Regions from separate parts of the Bacillus paramobilis genome, predicted to be linked through region 3. Evidence: riboswitches for the same ligand, from Rfam matches in the RefSeq annotation. Region 3 holds a riboswitch; each other region holds the start of a gene.

The links. Region 3 has a riboswitch for thiamine pyrophosphate ahead of thiC (phosphomethylpyrimidine synthase ThiC). Riboswitches for the same ligand answer to the same signal wherever they lie in the genome.
Region 1: linked by a shared signal. The riboswitch ahead of AABL52_RS24900 (MTH1187 family thiamine-binding protein) and the one ahead of thiC (phosphomethylpyrimidine synthase ThiC) in region 3 are both predicted to bind thiamine pyrophosphate.
Region 2: linked by a shared signal. The riboswitch ahead of thiT (energy-coupled thiamine transporter ThiT) and the one ahead of thiC (phosphomethylpyrimidine synthase ThiC) in region 3 are both predicted to bind thiamine pyrophosphate.

The regions. Positions count from the first base shown of each region.
Region 1 is NZ_CP151108.1:4,856,228-4,864,187, forward strand. Features, by position in the region: gene AABL52_RS24870 (ABC-F family ATP-binding cassette domain-containing protein) at 1-432, opposite strand, end outside; partial or broken gene AABL52_RS24875 (RNA-guided endonuclease TnpB family protein) at 1,092-2,447, shown strand; gene AABL52_RS24880 (hypothetical protein) at 2,713-3,453, opposite strand; gene AABL52_RS24885 (ABC transporter ATP-binding protein) at 3,521-4,270, opposite strand; gene AABL52_RS24890 (ABC transporter substrate-binding protein) at 4,267-5,265, opposite strand; gene AABL52_RS24895 (ABC transporter permease) at 5,262-6,035, opposite strand; gene AABL52_RS24900 (MTH1187 family thiamine-binding protein) at 6,007-6,327, opposite strand; TPP riboswitch at 6,428-6,529, opposite strand; gene AABL52_RS24905 (methyl-accepting chemotaxis protein) at 6,591-7,960, opposite strand, start outside.
Region 2 is NZ_CP151108.1:667,287-675,246, reverse strand. Features, by position in the region: gene feoB (ferrous iron transport protein B) at 1-1,886, opposite strand, end outside; gene AABL52_RS03425 (FeoA family protein) at 1,883-2,110, opposite strand; TPP riboswitch at 2,305-2,406, shown strand; gene thiT (energy-coupled thiamine transporter ThiT) at 2,495-3,163, shown strand; gene AABL52_RS03415 (sensor histidine kinase) at 3,372-5,246, opposite strand; gene AABL52_RS03410 (response regulator transcription factor) at 5,243-5,932, opposite strand; gene AABL52_RS03405 (class D sortase) at 5,972-6,592, opposite strand; gene AABL52_RS03400 (LPXTG cell wall anchor domain-containing protein) at 6,682-7,149, opposite strand; gene AABL52_RS03395 (hypothetical protein) at 7,327-7,659, opposite strand; gene AABL52_RS03390 (hypothetical protein) at 7,843-7,960, opposite strand, start outside.
Region 3 is NZ_CP151108.1:306,808-314,767, reverse strand. Features, by position in the region: gene AABL52_RS01470 (transcriptional regulator) at 1-574, opposite strand, end outside; gene AABL52_RS01465 (hypothetical protein) at 665-814, opposite strand; gene cydA (cytochrome ubiquinol oxidase subunit I) at 1,069-2,424, shown strand; gene AABL52_RS01455 (cytochrome d ubiquinol oxidase subunit II) at 2,417-3,442, shown strand; gene AABL52_RS01450 (arsenic transporter) at 3,833-5,191, shown strand; gene thiC (phosphomethylpyrimidine synthase ThiC) at 5,293-7,053, opposite strand; TPP riboswitch at 7,167-7,282, opposite strand; gene lldP (L-lactate permease) at 7,354-7,960, opposite strand, start outside.

The DNA of each region.
Region 1 (7,960 bases), 740 kb from region 3:
TGCTACTTCTTCAATTTCTGTATGAATTTGATAGAAATTAGAACTTTCCAATATAGTTTGTAATTCTCCATACTTTACTAACAGTTTTTCTATTTCTCCTGCTCCATTCATTTCTTCAGCAATTTTTAACATTTCACACTCAATCGCATACAAATTAGAAAATGCACTTTGTAAGTATCCCTCAATTGTTATTCCCTCTTGTAAATCCATATGCTGCTGTAAAAAACCTATCTTCACATGTGGAAACCATTCAATGTTTCCGTCATCATGTATAAGTTCTCCTGTTAAAATCCTTAACAATGTTGATTTTCCAATTCCATTTTTCCCAACTAACCCAACATGCTCGCCCTTTAATAGTCGAAAACACGCATTATATAAAATGGTTTTCTCACCATACGAATGACTTAAATTTTCTACTGTTAATATACTCATTTTTTTCTCTCCTCTACTTATAGTTCATAAGCTAAATAGAGAGAGCAACAGTATAAAGCCTTATTTAATTGTATATATAAAAAATGGGTAAGGTGAACACACCTTACCCATTACATATTATCGTAAAAAAGGATTAAGGTTCTTTACCTGCTGTCTTCAATTTAGCTTAATCGTTAAAAATGGGCAGACTTCTCCCGCATCAAGCTAAAACCATTTGAAGAACAGTTGATAAAGTCATTTTATCCTTTCACTCCTTTAACATTTGTTATATTAAGAGTATAAACTACTCTGTTATATTCTATTCTCTATTTTTTCTTTTGTTCCTTCTCCATTTTTTCATTTTCTACGTAAATTTCTTTATCCTTTTCGGCAAGAAGACTCCATCTGATTTGTGTTACGAGTGAAACCCAACAATTCAGGTGGAGATGAATTGCCGTCAGAAGGTAGGCTGAACTCTTTTGTTTCGTTCATAACGATGTTCCTGGGCGAATATTTATCCTTGATACAATCTGCCCTTAGATAAGCAGGGAATAGATCGTAAGACGACGAAATTGGATAATCATAATCATTTTGTTACTTGAGCCAATAGGAATTGCGATGAAGGCCCCAATATGAATGTGTCAAAAGTAATGAACTTTCTAAGAAAGGTGGTGAAAACAATGGCTAAAAAGAAAGCAGTGAAAGTATTACGTAAACAAAAGAAAAGAGAAACTATGCAACGATTCACGCAGAAATAGAATATCGGACGAGCTTGTCTTACCGCAAAAGAATTCCGCTTACTGCAGCGCATGTCATATAGTTCAAAAGCATTGCGGAATGTTGGATTGTACACGATGAAACAAAGTTACTTGAATCATAATAAAATGGCTACTGTAAAAGAAGTGGACACTGCTATGCAAGCCGATATGAATTACTGGGGCATGCAATCAAACTCTGTCCAAGCGATTCGTAGAGCCTTATTTACAGAAGTGAAGAGCTTTTTTAAAGCGTTAGAACAGTGGAAGAAAAAACCTAAAGCATTCACAGGACGTCCTAGGTTTCCGAATTATTCTCGTTCCACTGATAAACGAATTATCGAAATCTATCAGGTCCCAAAAGTAGATGATAACGGGTATTGGATGATTCCGATGAGTGTTGCATTCAGAAAAAAATTCGGTTCCATTAAAATACGTATGCCTAAAAACTTAAAAAATAAAAAAATCTCCTACATTGAGATTGTACCGAAGCAAAAAGGTCGGTTCTTTGAGGTGCATTACACATATGAACTGCACGTTTCTCAAATGAAGAAACCATCCACGACTACTAGTAACGCTTTGAGTTGCGATTTAGGTGTAGATAGATTAGTAAGTTGCGCAACAAATGCAGGTGATACTTTCTTAATTGATGGAAAAAAATTAAAATCCATAAACCAGTACTTCAACAAAATGATACGTAACCTCCAACTGAAAAATGTTAAAAATGGACTTTCTAAACGAGTTGTAACGAACAAAATGGCTACACTTTGGCATAAACGAGATCGACAAATAAATGGTTACATTTCACAAACTGTAGGTCTGTTGTTTAAAAAAGTGAAAGCATTTGGCATAGATACGGTTGTCGTAGGGTATAACGCTGGTTGGAAACAAAAATCTGATATAGGGAAAAAGAATAATCAAAAGTTTGTTCAAATCCCGTTCCATAAACTGATTGCAGCGATTGAGAATAAATGTATAAAAGAAGGTATACGATTTTTCAAACAAGAAGAAAGCTATACTTCTAAAGCTAGTTTTCTTGATAAAGATTCGGTTCGAGTTTGGTCTAAGGATGATAGGACCCATTATCGCTTTAGTGGCAAACGAATCACTCGTGGTCTGTACAAAAGTAAATCAGGGAAATGTATTCACGCTGATATTAATGGTGCGCTGAATACGTTGGAAAAATCAAGAGTTGTAGAATTGGATGGCAATCTCAAAGTGAAAACGCCGATTCTATTAGAGGTACAAAAACGTAAGGCTGTTGCTTCGCGCATAGCTTAGTGGTTGCGTCAACCATCCATGTGTACTCGACTTGTCGGGGCTTGTAGTACACGCCAGATTCATCTGAGTGGTGGCTTCTTCCATAAGGAAGAACTGCTCTTTTTCGAAAGGGTGGTGCAAGTGGGGAAACGATTGCTCGTTTCTAGTACCAACCAAAAACTTACTTGGGGTGTTACCGTAAGGTGGCATGAATGCTAGAGCGTCAAACTGTCTATCGATAGACGAAAAGACCTAGCGTTCGAACTCAAGCCCCCACTGAAACGTTTCATCTCAGTGGGGGTAGTTGACACATCTTTTCTAATGCATATGGACTTGTAAAGATGAGCGTTAACGATTTCCACATATAAATTCTTCTTTGTAGTTCTATCCCATACTCTTTACTAACCATATTTTTCACTTCTGGAATATGTTCTTCGTTTTGAAATTGTTGTACAGATTTCAATTCCTTCGTCTTAAAATCCGTTAAAAGGCCTATTACAGTTCGTCCATGTTCCTGCGACCTTTCTTCTAAATCAAACTGAATGGAATGAACAAAACCTAAAACGTGAAAGATTTGAGCATGCAACCCGACAGCAGCACGCTGTTCCATTAAGTTGTAGCACTCTCGTTTTAACTCTTCTACCATTTCTAAAGAATTTCTATTAACTTTCCTTTTGCCAACAAACATAATTTTTACAATATGAGCGACTGCTCCCATACTTTTTAATACGCTCTCTAGAATTTCTACCGCATCTTCCACATAACCATTTGAAATTATAGAATGAATAAATTCATCTAATAGCGCTTGAAACTTTTTAACTAAATGTAAATCACGTAATTCTGGAACATCTTTTCTCAATTGATCCCGGCCTTGAACCCACTTTAAAACTTCTGTCATTTCTTCTTCTTTTAATTCAGGATGTTCCATACCATACTTCATTAATAAAATATGATTTTTTAATAAGGACTTTCCTTCTTCAAGATTATCAGCTGTTAACGAGTCAACTATTTGCTCTATAGATTTCATCTTTCTCCCCCCTATATAAAAAAGCCTCTTAACAGTAATTATACCAAAAACTGTTAAAAGGCTTTTTCTATTTTTTCATATACGGGGCTAATACTCTCAGAATTTCTTCCTTATCCTTCTTTAACTCAAGTGATGTTAACATATCCATCGTTCTCGGCCTAGGTAATTTCACTTGTACCTCACCAACTATTGAGGCTGGTCTTTGAGATAAAATAAATACGCGATCCGAAAGCAAGATTGCCTCATCCAAGTCATGTGTGACCATAACGATTGTTTGCTTCTCTTGGTGCCAAGAGTTTAAAAGCCAACTATGTACTTCCATTTTTGTAAAGGCATCTAATTTTCCAAAAGGCTCATCAAGTAGCATAATTGGCTTTTCACATAAATAAGTGCGCAGAAAACTAATTCTTTGACGCATACCACCAGACAATTCATCTGGATAATGATCTGCATATTCATCTAGTTCAAACTGCTTTAATGCTTTCATTCCCTCTGTTAGCCTTTGTTTTTTCGGTTTCCCTTCGATTTCTAATGGAAGAACTATATTTTGCAAAGCTGATCGCCACGGCAGTAATAAATCCTGTTGCGGCATATAACTTACAACATCTTGCTCTTGCATTTGCTTATCGTTATACGTTACATTCCCACTTGTTGGATTTTCAACATTTGCAATCATATTTAATAATGTGCTTTTCCCGCAACCACTTGGGCCTACAAAAGAAACGAACTCTCCCTCTCGTATAGAAGCACTAATATTTGCTAATACATTCTTTCCATCAAAAGCTTTTACAACCTCGTTTATTTGTAATCCACTCATTTTTCACTTGGAAGGAACTCATTTGTAAAGGCATCTTTCACATCAATTTTCTTCTTAATAACTTTGTTATCATATAAGAAATTCATGTAATTCGTCCAAACTTCTTCCTTCTGTACTCCCCATGCTTTTGCATCATCTTGATACTTCGTGCTTAACCACTTTTGACTTTCTTGTACTAAGTCTTTATTTACATCTGGAACAGCTTTAATTAAAATATCAGCAGCTTCTTTCGGTTCTTTAATTGTAAAATTATACCCTTCTGTCGTTGCACTCATAAACTTTTTCACAAAGTCTTTATCTTGCTTCGTATGTTTTTCACTCGTAATAATAACAGGACTATAGAAATCAAGCGCTGGGTCTAGGTCTTTCACCATAATCGTATTTAACTCTTTTCCTTGGCGCTTCGCTTCAATTCCATCCCATCCGTAATAAATCCATTCAAAGTCTGCATCACGGCCGATTGATTTAAAGAAATCGGTTTGTCCTAAGATGATTTTTTCAACTTTATTAAAATCAGCTTGATGTTTCTCCATAATTGTCTTTAACGTTGCTTCTTCTGCTGGTCCTCCCCAGCCTCCGTAACGTTTACCTTCAAAATCTTTCGGTGAAGTCATGTTATCTTTCTTAAGCGATGCAAAAGCTGAAGTGTTATGCTGAATAATCGCCCCGACAGATACAACAGGAATACCTTCTACACGAGCCAACGTTACATTTTCTTGTGCGCTTATTGCGAAGTCAGCTTTTCCTGAAGCTATCATTTGCTCCGCTGTCACATTATCACCAGGCTGAATAATTTCTACATCTAAGCCTTGCTTTTTATAATAATCTTTCGCTTGCGCTACATATAAGCCAGTATGATTCGTATTTGGAAACCAATCTAATACTACTTTTACTTTTTGATCTTTACTTGCACTTTCTTCTTTCTTCGCCGGATTACACCCAACCACACTTACTGCTAATAAGGCAGCCAACATAACTTTTAAACCTTTTTTCATTTTCTGCCGTCCTTTCTATATATCCATGGTGCTGTTATTCTTGCCATAAACTCCACGATAAAATACAGACATAATGTCACCATAACAATAATTGCTGCCACACCAAATACTCGGGCTGTTAAAAAGGATTTCGTAGCTCTCGTAAGCATAACTCCTAATCCTTCACTGGCACCGAGCCATTCCCCAATAATCGCTCCCATTACGCTATATGTAACTGCAATTTTTAACCCTGAGAAAAAGTATGGAAGCACTGCTGGAAACTTTACTTTCTGGTAAACTTGCCATTTCGTTGCCTTCATCGTTTGCAACAACTTCAACATATTTTTATCTACTGTTTGAAAACCTTCTAAAATGCTAAGCGCAATCGGGAAGAAACAAACGAGTATTACTACCATTACTTTCGGTAGCATTCCATATCCAAACCAAATAATAAATAACGGTGCAAGTACAACGATTGGAATCGTTTGCGAAATAACAAGCAACGGATTTATTAAAATACGAAATAAAGGGATAACATCCATAATAATTGCAATACTTGTCCCAATTAAAATCGCAAAAAACAGTCCGATTAGAACCTCTTGTAACGTTTGCATCGTATTCGGTAATAATAAATCTTTCATTCCAATTAATTCTTGAACAATGGCAGAAGGCTTCGGTAAAATCCACGGTTCAATTTTAAATAATGAAACAGATCCTTCCCATATCGCAATGAGAAGGATAAGCCAAATAGTTGTAATTATTTTAGATTGCTTCTGGTTTTGCATATTCATCACGGTACTTCCAAACCTTTTCATCTATCGTTACACCAGTGCTTGGACGATAATGGATTTTAATAGAAGTAATCACTTCCTCTGCTCCAGCATCCACACAAGCTTGTTGCGCACGTTTAATGACATCAAGAAGTACATCTAATTCTCCTTCCAGCGTTGTTTCCATTGCCCCTACTTCATAACGAACTCCCGATTGTTGTACAACCTCAATTGCTTTATCAACAACAGAATACACATCTTTGTTCTTCGCTTGTGGTACTACTGAAAATGAAATTGTAACTTGTTGTGACATAGTAAAATCCCCCTTATAAAATGAAATATTAAAACAAGAAAAGGCTTTCCTACTGCGTAGGAAAGCCTTGTATGCAAGTTATTATAGAATAACATATGCTACATCACTTTAAGTAACTCCCTACGCTGGCATTATCCAGATCAGGTTGAGGGTCGATGTTTGTTTACATCCTCTCAGCCAATTGGCTCCCCGGTCCTTAATTCGTTTTCATTGTAGCATGATTTATTTTATTGAACAAACAAAAGCGCGTATAATCATTTCATTTAACTTTTGAATTCTCCTATTAACTCTTGTAACTCCTGCGAAAGCCAGCTTAAAGAACTAGCTAATTCCGCAATATCTTGTACAGACATTTCCTGTTCTTTCATAATTTCTTCAACATTACTACTACTATTCGCATACGTATTGGCGATAAGTGATAATTCATTTACAACCCGAACAATATTTTGGCTATTTTGCAATATATCACTTGAATTGGCAGAAACAACTCTAACCTGATTTGTAACAGATTGTGCTGATTTTGAAATCCCACCAAAGAAAGCACTACTACTTTCAACAAGTTTCATGCCCGATTCTACTTCTTTTAAAGCATTTTTCATTGAAACAACAGCTTCTTCCGTACCAGCTCGTGTTTCCCCTATTAATTTTGCTATATCTTTTGCTGATGCTTCGGTCTGCTCTGCTAATTTACGCACTTCATCCGCAACAACGACAAATTCCTCACCAGTTTCCTCAACACGTGAAGATTTAATAAAAGCATTTAGAGCTAGCGAATTCGTTTGATTTGAAATACCGGTAATTACTGTTACAATATCACTAATTTCTTTTGATCTTGTTTCCAAAGAATAAATAATAGAAGATAAATCTTGTACTGCATTTTGTATTATGTTCATTTGATTAATCGTCTGTTCAATAATACCATTTCCTTTTACTGAATGATGCTTTGTACCTTCAGACTCTTTCGCCATTTGTTTTGCAGTATTCGTTATCTCTTCCATCCTATCTTCCATTTCATATATAATGTCTAAATACTTTGGTACTGCAGTTTCTTGTAGTTGAACGCCAGCCCTTAACTCAACTATAGAACTTACGATTCCTTGGACTGCCATGCTATTTTCTTTCGTACTCACTGACAATTCTTGTGAAGATGAGGAGACCTGTTCTGCTGTCTGCTTCACTTTATCTATAATTCCTTTAAACTTTTCGATGGTATTATTAAAATACGCATTAATAATACCAATATCATCTGGTCTTTCCTCTAATTTAATACTTAAATCACCTTCACCGACTTTACGTAATCCTTCACGTAAATCTCGCAATGGAGCAAGTGCGTTACGTACGATTAGGAATTGAATAACCGTTGCAATTAAAACAGAAATACAAATAAACATTAAACCTTGTATAATGAACTTTTCTTTTGTCATAGGAACAATAGAAGCATCTACATCAGCTGCAACAAGTGCCACAATGTTTCCTTCTCCATCTTTAATTGGCTCTAATATCGTTACCCATGATCCTAATGCGTCTTCATATACTACTGTCATGTTTGCTTTTTTTGTGCTCATTACTTTATCATATGCTTCCATCCAAAGATCTGGTTGTTTATAATATTCTCCCGGCCTTACTTCAACAA
Region 2 (7,960 bases), 360 kb from region 3:
GTTTCACGTTTAATAACGGCTACTGTCGCTAAACACGGAACATATAATAAAACAAAGAACATAAATGCATATGCTGATAGCGCAGTATAGTGTGCTCCCATCACATTTCCTAGCACATCTTCTTTCACCGCATAAATAATTGCCATTGTAGAAACGACAACTTCTTTCGCTAAAAATCCTGTTAACAGGGATGCCCCAGCTTGCCACGTTCCAAAGCCGAGCGGTGCAAATAGTGGTGCGATAAACCCACCAATCATCGCTAAGTAACTGTCTCCCATATCAACACCAAATCCTGATGGACCTGCATAGTTTAATAACCAAATGACAACAGAGCCACCGAAGATAAATGTACCTGCTTTACGAACAAACCCTTTCCCTTTCTCCCACGTGCTTAGCCATAACGTTTTCACTTGTGGCACGCGGTAAGGAGGTAGTTCAATGACGAAAATAGACTTTTCCGCTTTTAAAATGGTAAGAGACATAATTTTTGTAACGAGTAATGCAAGAACAATACCTGCAACATATAAAGAAAATACAACAGTTGCCTGACTATTAGGGAAGAATACTCCCGCAAACAGTGCATATACAGGTAAACGTGCGGAACACGACATAAACGGTGTTACAAGAACTGTAAGTAAACGTTCTTTTTCTTGTTCAATCGTTCTCGCTGCCATAATACCTGGAACATTACACCCAAAACCAATAATCATCGGAATAAACGCTTTTCCGTTTAAACCGAAGAACTCCATAATTCTATCCATAACAACTGCAATTCGTGCCATATATCCTGAGTCTTCTAATAATGAAATGAAAAAGAAAAGTGCAAAGATTTGTGGAACGAATACTAATACCGCACCAACACCAGCAATAATACCTTCTGTAACGAGTGCTTGAATAAAATCAGAAGCTCCAACACTTGTGAGCCCAGCCGTCACCCAATCTGTAAGCTGTCCACCAAAAAAGCCATCTAACATATCCGATAAAGGTGTACCAATCCACGTAAACGTAACCTGAAAAATAAAAAACATAACTGCTAAAAAGATTGGAAGTCCTAAAATTTTATGTGTAATTAATCTATCAATTTTTTCTGAAAAAGGAATTTTTCCTTCTTTCTCATGCTGCATAACATTTGTTTTTAACTTTTCAATATACGCTTCACGAGTTTTGTAAATGTGCTCTTCCAACGTACAATCAAGTTTTCCTTCTAAGTGAGATCGAATGGCTACAAGTTCCTTATAAATTGGTAATGCTTTCATTTCTTTTTCTACTACTTCGTTATTACTTAAAAATTGAAGGGCTAACCATCTTGGATGCTTATAATTCGCTGTCTCTAAAAGAGCTACTACCTCTCCAATTCCTTCATCCATTGGTAAACCATATGAAATAATGAATGGCTTTTTCTCGTTTTTGTCATTTTCTTTAAGAGTAGCAAGTAGTTCTTCACAGCCTTTTCCGCTTCTTGCAACGACAGGAACGACTGTTACACCTAATCGTTCTGATAATCGTTTTACATCAATGACAATGCCTCGTTGCTTTGCCACATCGACCATATTTAACCCAATTGAAACTGGCTTTCCAAATTCAAGTAATTGCAACGTTAAATGCATATTTCTCTCGAATTGCGACGAATCCACTATATTCAGCATATGATGAAATTCGTCTGTTAGTAGAAAATTCGTAACGACACCTTCATCACGCGAAACTGGATTTAAATCATAAACACCTGGTAAATCAATTAATGTCCCTTGCTTATCTTTTAATTTACCAACCTTCTTTTCTACTGTTACACCGCTCCAGTTCCCTACATACTCATAAGAACCAGTAAGTGCATTAAATAATGATGTCTTCCCTGTATTTGGATTCCCTAGCAAAGCTACCTTATTCACGCTAATTCCACCTTTATCATTTTCGCGTCACAATGACGAATACTAATTAACTGTCCACGACACTCCAATGTACAAGGACCTTTGAACATCGCTTTTTGCTTCATGCGAAGTTCGCTTCCTTCAGAAAGACCGAAAGCAGCCAATCTTCTCTTTAGTAAATGATCTAAAGACTGAACACTTTTTACTAGCACTTTCTCACCAATTTTAATATCTACTAAGCTCATAACCTTCCCCCTCAGAAGAGAATGATAATTATTTTCAGAAAAATTATAGCACAATCTATTTCTCTTGTACTATACCCTTTTGCTTCATATTTATTAACATTTCGCTACAATTCTATTTCAATTATTGTCATACTGTATTCGTTTGCCATTCTCATCCATTTCGCTTACAATAAACAATAGCAAATAAAGAATCTCGTTATCACTGGGGGAGCCATGCCGCTGAGAGGGAACACTTCGTTCCGACCCTTCGAACCTGTTAGTTAATGCTAACGCAGGGATTGTGCAAACGTCCGAAATACACATACCTCTTTTTTATTTACGTATTTCGTATCCTCCTATGATACCTATTCTTTTTTGTACAACTTGGATTTAGGGGGAGACAACATGCGTAACACCAATTTACAAGCGATGATCGAATCTGCTATTCTTGCAGCCTTCGCCTTGGTCATCGACATTTTACCAATATCAATCAAACTTCCAACAGGCGGTTCCATTTCATTTGCTATGATTCCTATTTTTATTATCGCATACCGCTGGGGCTTCAAAATGGCTTTCTTAGGAGGCTTAATTTGGGGATTATTACAAATTGTCGTAGGCGATGCTATTATCGTCACACCAATTCAAGTACTAATTGAATACTTCGTTGCTTTTGCATTCATTGGATTTGCTGGTTTATTCTATCGTCCAATTCAAAAAGCCCTTTTAACATCCAATGAAAATAGCTTAGAACAATCCAGTTTAGGTAGCCGTAAAGACAAACCTTCACAAAAACAAAACGAAGGAAAGAAAGTTATTGGTTACATTATTGTTGCTACATTTGTTGGTAGCTTTGCTCGCTATTTCTGTCACTTTATCGCCGGTATTATTTTCTGGGGACAATATGCACCGAAAGGTCAATCAGCTGTCCTATATTCATTAATTGTAAACGGTAGTGTAATGATTGGTTCCTATATTCTATGTACCGTTTTACTTATCTTTTTATTTCTTACTTCACCACGTTTATTCAAAAGCATCAATGCTTATCAACTGAATTCGAAGAAAAAGAGCGCTTAATAAGCGCTCTTTTTTTCATATCGTAATATCAATTAAAAATACAATAAATGCACAAAAGAAAATAAATACCATTATACTTAGCCAATTGCTATGCACGGTTCATCGACTCCTTACATAACCTCATTTTCTATCCAAAGTATACTGTTTAAAAATAAAGATTAGGTAAAGATAATATGAAAAAAATTTAAAAAAGCGTAGATTAAATTGTCTACGCTTTTTTAGGTAAATAGAAGTAAAATAACACACCGTCTTCTGTATTTTCTACCCCATATTCAGCATCATGTAGCTCTAAAATGTTCTTTGAAATAGCTAGCCCAAGCCCCGTTCCACCTTGTGAACGCTGACGAGCTGCATCCACGCGATAAAAACGATCCCAAATTTTATCTAATTGCTCTTCTTCAATGTGAGTACCTTTATTTTCAATGCTCACTTTGATACGGTCCTTCTCATCTATTGTAGAAATCATAATATCTTCTTTATTTGGTGTATAACGTATAGCATTCGTAATGAAGTTCACGATAATTTGTTCAATCCGACTTTGATTTGCAACTACTTCAAATGAACATATATTTTTATGCACATGAAGTTCTTTTTTCTCTATTTCCACAGAAAGGTGTTCACATATATCTTCAATTACTGTATCAATATAAAATGCATCCTTTTTCATTTTATATGTACCTGACTCAAATTTAGCTAACTCCAGCATATCCAAAATTAAAGTATCCATTTTATCTACTTCTCGTTCCATCGCCTGAAAATAGTATTCTTTTTTATGCTCAGCTACTCCATCTTTTAAAATAGAAATACAGCTTTTCATAATACTCAGCGGTGTTTTTAATTCATGCGACACACCAGAAATGAATTCTTTCCGCGTATTTTCTAGCTTTCTTTCCTTTTCAATATCTTGTTCTAGCTGTCCAATATGCGAATGAAGCTTATTGGATAATACATTAATATTTTTCGATAAATCACCAATTTCATCTTTTGAAGTAATCGGTATTTGTTCTGTAAAATCTAAATGCGCTATTTTTTTCGTTGTATCATTTATTTTTAATAATGGCTTTGCAATTTGTTTAGAGTAGTAGAACGAAGCTAGAAAAATGAGAACGACTACAAATGCAATGATGTAAATGTAGTAATCTTGCACCATTTGTACAGCTTCATCTACAGGCTGTAAAGAAGCCATCGCATATATATATGTAACTGATCCGTCTCTTTCTGTTATTGGTTTCATTAATAATTTATATTTTATATCATTTTTTTCATAGTCCATTATTCTTGTTGCATCTTGTATTTGCTTGCCTTCTTTTAATAATAAATCAGCTTGAAATTCTTTTATATTATCCAAAAATAAATTATTTTTATAAATTGGATTTACAGGTCCCTTTACATCGGGGAATTGTACTTTCGTAATTTTCCCTGATAGATTGAAGTCCGAATTTTGAGCCGCCCTCTTCTGTTCCTCAGCACTCATAATTCCAGCAACCTTTTTTCCTTCCACAGCGCTAGATTCTTGAGCAACTTTTGGCTGCCCATCACGCATATGAAGTTCTTTTGCAGCTAGTTTTTTTCCTAACGGTTTATTCAGCCAACTCAAATTCATATCTTCTACACTGACATAACATGTGATGAAACTATCGTCGCTTTTTAGTCCATAAAAAAAGACTGACCGTCCTTCCAACTTAGGTAGTGTCCCACCTTCAATCTCATCTATACTCATGAGATAGTACAAAGGCATCTTGATTACCTTTTTTCCAAACTCCTTTTCCCCCCTACGATCTAAAGTAACCTCTACATAAAAATCATCCACATGTTTTAAATTCCCATTCTGATCCAATGTCGTAATCCACGTATTATTTTCTCTAAAAAAGTCTTGCTCCAGCTTCTGAATTCCTTCTGCACTTCCTGCATAGTTCAAATAATTCTTCTCAAAGGAATTTAAATTCACTTTAATATCTTCCACTTTTCGATTCGCATAATATTGTTTAAAAAATATTGTTTGTCCAATAAATATCGTCGCTAAAATTAACATGCACAATGCTGTTGTGAGGGTAAATAATTTTAGTACAATCCCTTTTCTCATACATTCCCCTCAAATTTATAACCTGTTCGTACTACAGTTGTAATGTACTTTGCTTTCTCTCCTAATTTATTTCTTAAATTACGAATATGGCTATTAACCGTTCGATCGTCACCAGCAAATTCATATCCCCAAATTCTTGAAATGAGTTGCTCTCGTGTTAAAACAATCCCTTGGTTTTTCATAAAATACGCTAATATTTCAAATTCTGTATGTGTTAAATTAATGTCTGTTCTATCTATCGTAACAGTACGCGACGGGAAATGGACGTGAATACCATGAATTGATAATGTATCATCTTCATTCTCTAAAAGTTGCTTTGTTACTTTTCTACTTTCTAACAACCTTTTCGCTCTTGCTAACAAAATTGGTGGGCTATACGGCTTCGTCACATAGTCATCTGCTCCAAGTTCAAATCCAAGTAACGTATCATCTTCATCAACACGTGCTGTCAGCATAATAATAGGAACCTCGGATGTTTTACGAATTCTTCGGCAAACAGACCACCCATCAAGTTCCGGCAACATAATATCTAAAATAACTAAATCAACCTCTTCTTCCTCAAATACAACTAAAGCTTCTTTCCCATCTCTTGCTTCAAACACTACATATTGCTCACTCAAAAAATAATCTTTTAATATTTCACGCAAAATATCTTCATCTTCCACAATTAAAATGTTTTTTGACATAACTTATGTATCCCCCTTCCACTTTCAGAAATTATAACTTCATTTTGAATAACTAGCCGTTAACTTCGCCTCGATAATATATCTGTCTGGTGCATCCCCTATATAATCAAATGGATAGCACGTCGTCAGTGTTAATATCGGTTCTTCTTTTTTTATAATAACAGTACGATCATCCGCATGGGTAATCCATATTTTTTGAATTTCGTATGTGTAAGTTTTATTATCATACTCTAAAACAAGAGTGTCTTTTTCTTTTAACTCTCCTAAATCAGTAAATACAGTATCCCGGTGCCCACTCAGTACAGTATGTCCCCCTCCAGATGGCGTTGTCGTTAAATCACTAACGAACATTCCAACTCCTTTTTTCAACGTTGCATCATCCGCTCCCCAATATATAGAAAACTTCTTCTTTATTTTCGGTATATGTAACATCGCTACCTTTTCTCCTTCTTTATGTTCTGTTTGAGAAGAAGGTACTTGGGAAGTTACATGTGTTTCATGAGAAGGTTTATTATCTTGTATATTGGTAAGGCCCTTTATTTCTTCTTTCGTCAATTGCTGAGCAGAGCTTTTTCCTTTATACCATTCCATAGCGTAATAAGATCCCATGAATAGTCCTATAGCCATCAATATGATACCGATATAATTGAGTAACTTCATGTTTCATCCCTCCATGCCAAAAATGGTAGGAATAACCTACCATTTTTAATATATGAAATTATGCCATTCTTTATAGGACAATATTTGATTTATGCCTTAACTTTATTACGGCGATTCAAACCAAATAGTGTACCTAGTGCTACAAGACATGCGCTTAGTCCCATCATTGCTACATTATTAGATGCTGTGTTTGGTAATTTCTCTCCAGCTTTTTTTGCAATAGCTTCCTTTTCTTTCACCTGTGGTGCTACTACTTCTTTAGCCATATTACTTTTTTCTTGTACTTGTGCCGCTTGCTTTTTCGCTATATCATTCTTTTCTTGGGCTTGCGCCGCTTGCTTTTTCGCTACTTCATTCTTCTCTTGGGCTTGTGCCGCTTGTTTTTTCTCTGTATCATTTTTTTGCTGCGCCTGAATCGCTGCTTCTTTTTTTGCTATATCTTGCTGTAATTGCGCTGCTTCTTCCTTTGTCAATGTTCCAGTTGAAGCACTTGCTACTGAAGAATATCCTACTGTTAAAAGTGCCATTGCACAGATTGGTAATAGTTTCTTTTTCATTTTATATCTCTCCTTTTATACGTTTTACATCACTTCGCATCGGATGTATCACTAGAATAAACAAGAGATATAAATATAAGATGCAGATGAAATATATTTCATTTAAAGATTTCATTGTAGAAAAATAAAAAAACATCGCAATATATACGATGTTTTTTCGGGTGTGTGTCTCAATATTTACATGTTACTTTCGCGTGATGTAGAAGTAGAATGGGCCGGAGCGATAACTAATTGTCTCGGCTCAGTTTTCTTTAAGTGATTTTTGACGTTACACTTACGACGTTGAACAACCCACGCTTTAATAGGGTTTGTCAAAATAATCTTTTGCTCTTCGTTAGGGGTCTCTTCTTTAAACCTACAACTTTCGCTCCATTTCTTCCATTTCATTGTAAATTTAGAAGAAGAATGATCGTCTTCTCGATCAAACAAGTGCAAAAAATCCATTTCGCCAGCTAGCATTACGGTGTTGCTAGTTGCTAAAAAAGAAAAGGTCGTCCAACGTTTCTCCATGCCCTCCTACTCCTTTTTCACATATAGAGTGCCTAAAACTTAATTTACCTAAAATATGCTTGCCTTTTACCTTACACCTATAGTTTATCCAAAACACTACTAGGCAACTATCGATTTGCCTTACAACTACCTTACATTTTTGTAAGAAACAAAAAACCTTCACTCTCTATACGTGAAGGTTTCTCATTTCTCATCTATATGATCTTTCATATGATCGACTCCAGCTTCTTGCAGCTGTGACATCATACCGTGGGAAATTGCGCCTAATACTAAAGTCATTCCAATTAGTGAAATCCGAATC
Region 3 (7,960 bases):
ACGAGAATGCGTGCGGATTTAAGTATGATGTAGTTGCAAAATTATTTTGTTTCCCTGCATCTGCATCATAATAATCAACGTAATAATTATCTTTCTTATTATAACGAACTACAGCATCACTCAATTGATCTGCCAAGTTTTTATAACGCTCTTCCTTATACATTTCATAAGCACGATATAATTGTTCTATAATACGAAGATCATCTATAAGTGCATTTGTAGCTGACTGCATTTCTCCCTTTTCAGAGATTTTCCATATAACAATGTGATCCTTATGTACAAAGCTATTTTGAATAACCTTAACTTGTTCATCGAATAACGCTTGATCGTCTTTATCCAATGTATATTGTAGCCATAGTCCTGCTGATTCCGATAAAGCTTCACGACCTTTCGCTTCACCCGTACCTGCCTTTGTATCCGCTAAACGATATGTGGCAAGCGTCCCATTTTCATTCACCATATGTCTTAAAATAAAATGTTCTGTACGGTTTCCTTGTATAGCTGACCAAAATACAATGCCGCCTAAAGCGATTAAGAGAATAACTCCAACCCCTATATATAAACGTTTCCGCAATCTTTTCACCTCCTTATTCAGGCTAACCTTAATTTTAACAGAACATACGTCAATTAAAAAAAGACAATCTATTAGATTGTCTCCCTCACTTTATCCCTCGTAAGCCTCTTTAGAAGGTCTATATAGCGATTCCACGAGGCGATCATATTCACGACGCGTAATCTCTTTATTATACAGCTTCAATAATAAATCTCTATGCTCTTTTGAAAATGCCATCTTTTTAATGACTTCAGGATACATAAAACATCCTCTCCATTTCACATAAACTTCTTCAACTCGAAAACAGAACTTATGTTCGCATAAAAGATTATAAAATATTCCTTACTAAAAAACAAACAAAATATTATCAAATATTAACTTCTTTCTATTTAGAATATTCAAACATTATATTACCATATCCACTTTTTAAATACATATATATTTTTGGTAGTTTTTTTGAATAAATCTTCCAATTCAATCAGAAAATAATGGCAAAAAAGAAGAGGAGTTTACATATGGATACGGTAACACTAGCAAGAGCATTTTTTGGTTCTTCATTAGCATTCCACATTATCTTTGCAACACTTGGTGTCGGGCTTTCATTAATGATTTTTATAAGTGAAATACTCTATCACTGGAAGAAAGATTCCGATTACGCCATTATGGCGAAAAGGTGGACGAAGGCGTTTGCCATCCTTCTCGGTGTAGCAATTCCAACTGGAACAATTGTTGGTGTGCAAATCTCACTTCTTTGGCCTGGTTTTGCCAAAATTGTTGGGCAGGTTATTTCTGTTCCCTTTCAAATTGAGATTTTCGCCTTCTTTTTAGAGGCTTTGTTCATGTCCATTTATGTATATGCAGCTGACAAACTACCTCCATTTATGAGATTAATCTCGCTATTCTTCGTCATGATTGGTGCCACGGCATCTGCCGTGCTTATTACATCAGCAAATACATGGATGAATACACCCGCAGGCTTTTCAATGGGACCAGATGGATCCGTTTTTAACGTTGATCCGTGGAAAGCTTTCTTTAATCCGAGTTTTGGCACAAGCGCATTCCACGTTGTGATTACAGCCTACGCAACTGGAGCAGCTGTCATTGCCTCTATCGCTGGATTTAAATTATTAAAGAAGAATTTAAGTAAACGTGAAGTGGCATATCATAAAAAGGGACTACTGTTAGGACTCGTCGTGACATTTATTACAGGTGCTACGATGTGGCTTTCGGGACACGAATCAGCGATTGCCTTACATAAGCACTCCCCTGAAAAACTTGCATCTGCCGAAGCTTTATTTGAAACGACATCACATGCACCGTTATCAATTGGTGGAGTTGTAGATCCTAACACACTTGAGCTAAACTATGCACTAGAAATTCCGAACATGCTTAGCCTACTAGTGGGACTCGACCCTAGCACGGTCGTAAAAGGACTCAAGGAATTCCCACAAGAAACATGGCCACCATTTTATACACATACACTATTCAACTTAATGGTCGGCACCGCTGCCTTTACTTTTGCAGTTGCGGCAATCGCCCTCTTATATTGGTACTTTGTTTACCGAAAAAAAGGAACAGAATTACCGAAGTGGCTTCTTTGGGGAGCTGCCGCATGTGGACCAATTATGATGCTCGGTATTGAATTCGGGTGGATTTTCAGCTGTAGTGGTCGTCAACCTTGGACCATTTATGGTATGCAACGGACAGTCGATGCTTCTACACGCGCTGATTTTGTCGGCCCTTTATTTATTCTATTCATCATTTTATATATTGGACTCGGTATTTTAACAGTTTTTGTACTACGGACATTCTTTAAGAAACATCCGCTTACAAATGATTTACATCACGAAGGAGGCGATTCTCGTGCATGAGGAAAGTATTGCAATCATCATCTTATGGGCTCTTATTTTCGTATACAGTATATTAGGGTCCATCGATTTTGGAGCAGGTTTTTGGGGCATGGTATACGCAAAACATCCCACTCTCGCTGCCAAGCTTGCCAATCGATACTTATCACCAACCTGGGAAGTAACAAATACATTTCTCGTCTTTGTCGTTGTCGCTTTTCTCGGTTTCTTTCCGAAAGCTGCTTTCACCCTTGCGACAGTGATGTTCGTGCCAGTTATGTTAATTTTAATACTCATTGCAATTCGTAGTACATTCATGGTATTTGCCTACTCTCTGCCGAAATATCAATTCCTCCTTCGGGTGATTTCAGGTATTACCGGGCTCTTAATTCCAGCCTTATTAATTACTGTTTTACCCGTTACAGAGGGGGCTTATATTACAATGTCTGAAGGAAAAGAAGTACTTCTTTATGGAAAACTTCTTTCTAGCCCGGTTATCTACTGCTATATGCTCTTCGGACTAACTTCGGAACTATTTCTCTCCTCTCTCTTTCTTGCTGATTTTGCGAGAGAGCAAGGTTCAGAAGATTCGTATAGAATTTACAGAAGAAACGCCATCATCCTTGGTCCTGCAACACTCGTTACGGCGATTATCGCTCTCGTTGTAATGGATCCGGAAACACACTGGCTTATGCAAGGACTCATAAAGCAATTCCCATGGTTTACAGTTTCTATCGTTTTATTCGTTATCGGGTACTCTTCTCTTTGGTGGACAAACAAGAAGTATGGCACACTAGGATACCCTCGTATTGCTGTTTTAGCAGTCGTCGCTCAATATGCATTTGCAAGTTACGCTTACGGTGTCGCGCATTTACCTTATATTATTTATCCTGATGTAACTGTATTTACAAGCTTTACAACGACAGAAACATTCTATGCATTGCTTATTCTATACGCAATTGGAATCGCAATTTTACTACCAGGATTTATTTTCTTCTGGAATTTATTCTTGAAGGATCGAACTTTTTTGAAGGAAAAATAATATAGTGGGGAGTCTGTTCCAAAAGGCATTTTGGGATGGGCTCCTTTTGTCATGTTTTGTCGATAAATCGATATATTTTAAAAATCGCTGATATATTTTGCGTTGCGCCGATATATTTCAAGAATCGCTGATATATTTTACGTTGCGCCGATATATCTCCATAATCACCCATATAAATTTCATTTACTATCTTATCGCCCCAATAATTTATAGACCCCTCTCACAATAGTTATTTCTCTATTAGTGACACTTGTCCTTTAGCTTGAAAAACACATATTCGCTTTAATCCATTATACGTCTAGTTCTTCTTATTTTTTGCTGAATATACTATCAATACAAACTTGAGACAAGCTACATTTGTTCAAGGGAAAATAGAAAGGTAGGCAAAATATGAGCATTGAAATATGGATTACTATTATTGTATTCTTCTTAACGATGGTTGTTATCTTTTGGCGACCCCGTGGTTTAAATGAGGCGTGGCCGGCAGCAATTGGCGCTGGCATTATCTTGATTACTGGACTCGTATCAAGACCCGACGTCATGGACATTATTAGTAAAATTGGCGGTGCCTCCATAACAATATTAGCGACCATCGTTATGGCGGTTATATTAGAAAGCTTCGGCTTCTTCCACTGGTCCGCAGCAAAACTTGCGAATTTAGCAAAAGGCTCCGGTCGCCGTTTATACTGGTATATTCAATTATTATGTTTTCTTATGACTCTTTTATTCAATAACGACGGTAGTATTTTAATTACAACACCAATCCTAATTTTACTACTGAGAAACCTTAAATTAAAACCGCATCAACAAATCCCTTATTTATTAAGCGGTGCTTTAATCGCTACTGCATCTAGTGCACCAATTGGTGTAAGTAATATCGTAAACTTAATCGCATTAAATATCGTGAATATGACTCTTTATATGCATACTGCTATGATGTTTGTACCTGCAACATTAGGACTATTGTTTATGTCATGGCTTATGTATACAGTGTTAAAGAAAAAACTACCAAAAAAATTACCTGTTTCTTCATACGATATCGAAGAAATATTCTTCACGAAAAACTTCCATCCATTAAAAGGAAAAAATTCGGTTGATACGAAACAAAAACGGACAAGATTCATGCTAAAAGTATTAGGCTTCGTCTTCCTTATGCGCTGTCTTCTATTCGTTGCATCCTTCTTATCCATCCCAATTGAAATTGTTGCCGTACTCGGTTCACTCGTTCTTCTCATCTGGAGATGGTACTACTTACGAACGAACCCTGTCGACATTTTGAAAAAGACACCGTGGCACATTTTAATTTTCGCTTTCTCTATGTACGTCATTATTTACGGGCTTCATAACGCAGGGTTAACAGCGGCGCTTGTAAATTGGCTTGAACCAATTGTAAGTCAACATCTACTCTATGCCAGCTTTGCAATGGGCGGACTCGTCTCCCTCCTCTCTAACGTCTTCAATAACCATCCTGCACTTATGATTGGTACAATCACATTAACAGAAATGGGACTAGACCCAGTCACATTAAAAACTATCTATCTCGCAAACATTATTGGTAGTGACATCGGTTCACTATTATTACCAATCGGTACGCTAGCTTCCCTCATTTGGATGTATATCCTGAAACAAAACAAAATTAAAGTAAAATGGAAAGACTATTTAAGTGTATCCCTTATCGTTATTCCTCTCACAACAGTCGTCACATTATTCCTCTTATACTACTGGGTACACCTCTTCTTCACGCTATAAACGACAGAAGCCCGCTTTGCTACCGTCTTAGCAAAGCGGGCTTCTTCTATATTTAAGTTAGGTACTACAGTGTGATCAATCAAGTAAAGAGGTGTAACGTATTATTGGTATAAATGACTACCAGTGTCTTTAAATTCTTTCGCTTTCTCTTTCATCCCTTTTTCAATTGCTTCTGTCGTTTCTAAATCATTTTCTTTTGCGTATTCACGAATATCATGTGAAATTCTCATACTACAAAACTTCGGTCCACACATGGAGCAGAAATGAGCTGTTTTCGCGCCTTCTGCTGGTAATGTTTCATCGTGATATTCCATCGCACGTTCAGGATCTAAAGATAAATAAAATTGATCGCGCCAACGGAATTCAAAGCGAGCTTTTGAAAGTGCATCATCACGCTGATGAGCCGTTTTGTGCCCTTTCGCAAGATCAGCCGCATGCGCAGCGATTTTGTACGTAATAACTCCCTCACGAACATCATCTTTATTCGGTAAACCTAAATGTTCTTTCGGCGTTACATAACAAAGCATCGCCGTTCCAAACCAGCCAATCATCGCTGCTCCAATTGCTGAGGTAATATGGTCATAACCTGGTGCAATATCGGTCGTTAGCGGCCCAAGAGTATAGAACGGCGCGCCCTGACAAATATCAAGTTCTTTCTCCATATTCTCTTTAATTAAGTGCATCGGCACATGCCCAGGTCCTTCAATCATCACTTGCACATCATGTTTCCAAGCAATCTTCGTTAATTCACCAAGTGTTTCAAGCTCAGAGAATTGTGCTTCGTCATTTGCATCTGCAATCGAACCTGGACGTAATCCATCTCCAAGAGAGAACGAAACGTCGTACTGCTTCATAATTTCACAAATTTCTTCAAAATGAGTGTATAAGAAGTTTTCTTTATGATGGAATAAACACCACTGTGCCATAATTGAACCACCACGTGAAACGATACCTGTCGTACGCTTTGCTGTAATCGGAATGTAACGAAGTAATACACCAGCGTGAATCGTAAAGTAATCAACACCTTGCTCCGCTTGCTCAATTAACGTATCACGATACACTTCCCACGTTAAATCTTCTGCAATTCCGTTTACTTTTTCCAGCGCTTGATAGATCGGTACAGTTCCAACTGGTACAGGCGCGTTACGAATAATCCACTCACGCGTCGTATGAATATTTTTACCTGTAGATAAATCCATAATCGTATCTGCACCCCAGCGTGTTGCCCACGTCATCTTCTCTACTTCTTCTGCGATAGAAGAAGATACAGCAGAGTTTCCAATATTTGCATTAACCTTCACGTGGAAATTACGTCCGATAATCATTGGCTCTACTTCCGGATGGTTAATATTCGCTGGTAAAATGGCACGGCCTTCCGCGATTTCCTTACGAACAAACTCAGGCTCTACTCCTTCACGAATCGCAACATATTCCATCTCAGACGTAATGATCCCATTGCGCGCATAATGCATTTGCGTAACGTTTGCCCCTTGCTTCGCTCTAAGCGGCTGGCGATCCATTTGCGGAAAAACAGGTGTATGTTTCGAAGCCACTTTCACACCGTCATCCTCTGGTTTCACTTCGCGCCCTTCGTATGCTTCTACATCTCCGCGCTCTATAATCCAAGAGTGGCGCGGCGCCTGCAACCCCTTTTCCAGCTCCACCTTATACGCAGGATCTGTATAAGGACCGCTCGTATCGTATACACGAATTGGCGGATTCGGAATGCCGTTCGTTTCACTTTGTTCAATCTCGCGCATCGGCACTTTCATACCCGCGCGTGGTCCATCCACATACACTTTCTTACTTCCTGGTAAACTCGATTTCAATTCAATTTGCTCAGCTGAAACAGACTGTTTCATAACCTTTGTTGCCCCCCCTGTACGTGACAAGGACGAGATATGGCCAGCGTATGCCAAAATAAAAAGAGCCAGGTCCATAAAAAAATAAGGACCTGGCTCATAAAGACATCATTATGTAAAGCCGTTAACTTCCCTACGCTGGTACGAGCCAGATCAGGTCCAAAGGGTTAAGAAGTTCACACGCTTCTCTCTCAGCCTACGCATACGTTAGGCACCCCTAGTTTATCACTGATTTAATTTTCAATACTTTCCCATCATACACGATAATCTGAAAAATGCAAAGGTTATTTCTTTTGTTGTTTATGGAATCATCCAAGTCAAATAATATGCCTGTACATACGTCATAATACCAACAATAATTACGAAGAATAAACTATGCTTCACTGTAAAGCGGAATAAATCTGATTCCTTTCCAGCAAGTCCAACTGCCGCACAAGCAATTGCAATCGATTGCGGAGAAATCATTTTTCCTGTTACACCGCCCGTTGTATTTGCTGCAACGAGAAGTACTTCTGATACACCGACTTGCTGTGCTGTAATCGCTTGTAAATTCGAGAACAGTGCATTGGCTGACGTATCGGATCCTGTTAAAAACACACCGATCCAGCCTAAGAATGGTGAGAAGAACGGGAATAGTCCGCCAGTTCCAGCAAGCGCTAACGCTAGTGTAGAAGATAAACCAGAATAGTTTGCGATAAATGCGAATCCTAATACGAATCCGATAGATAGAATTGGCATCTTAAGCTCATTTAGCGTTTCTTTAAATGTTACTACTGCATCTTTTGCACTCATTTTCAAAATAAAGATAGAAATGATACAAGCAATTAAAATTGCTGTTCCCGTCGCTGATAAAATATCTAATTTCAAAATTGCTTCATAAGGCGTCGGTTTATTTACAATTGGCTCT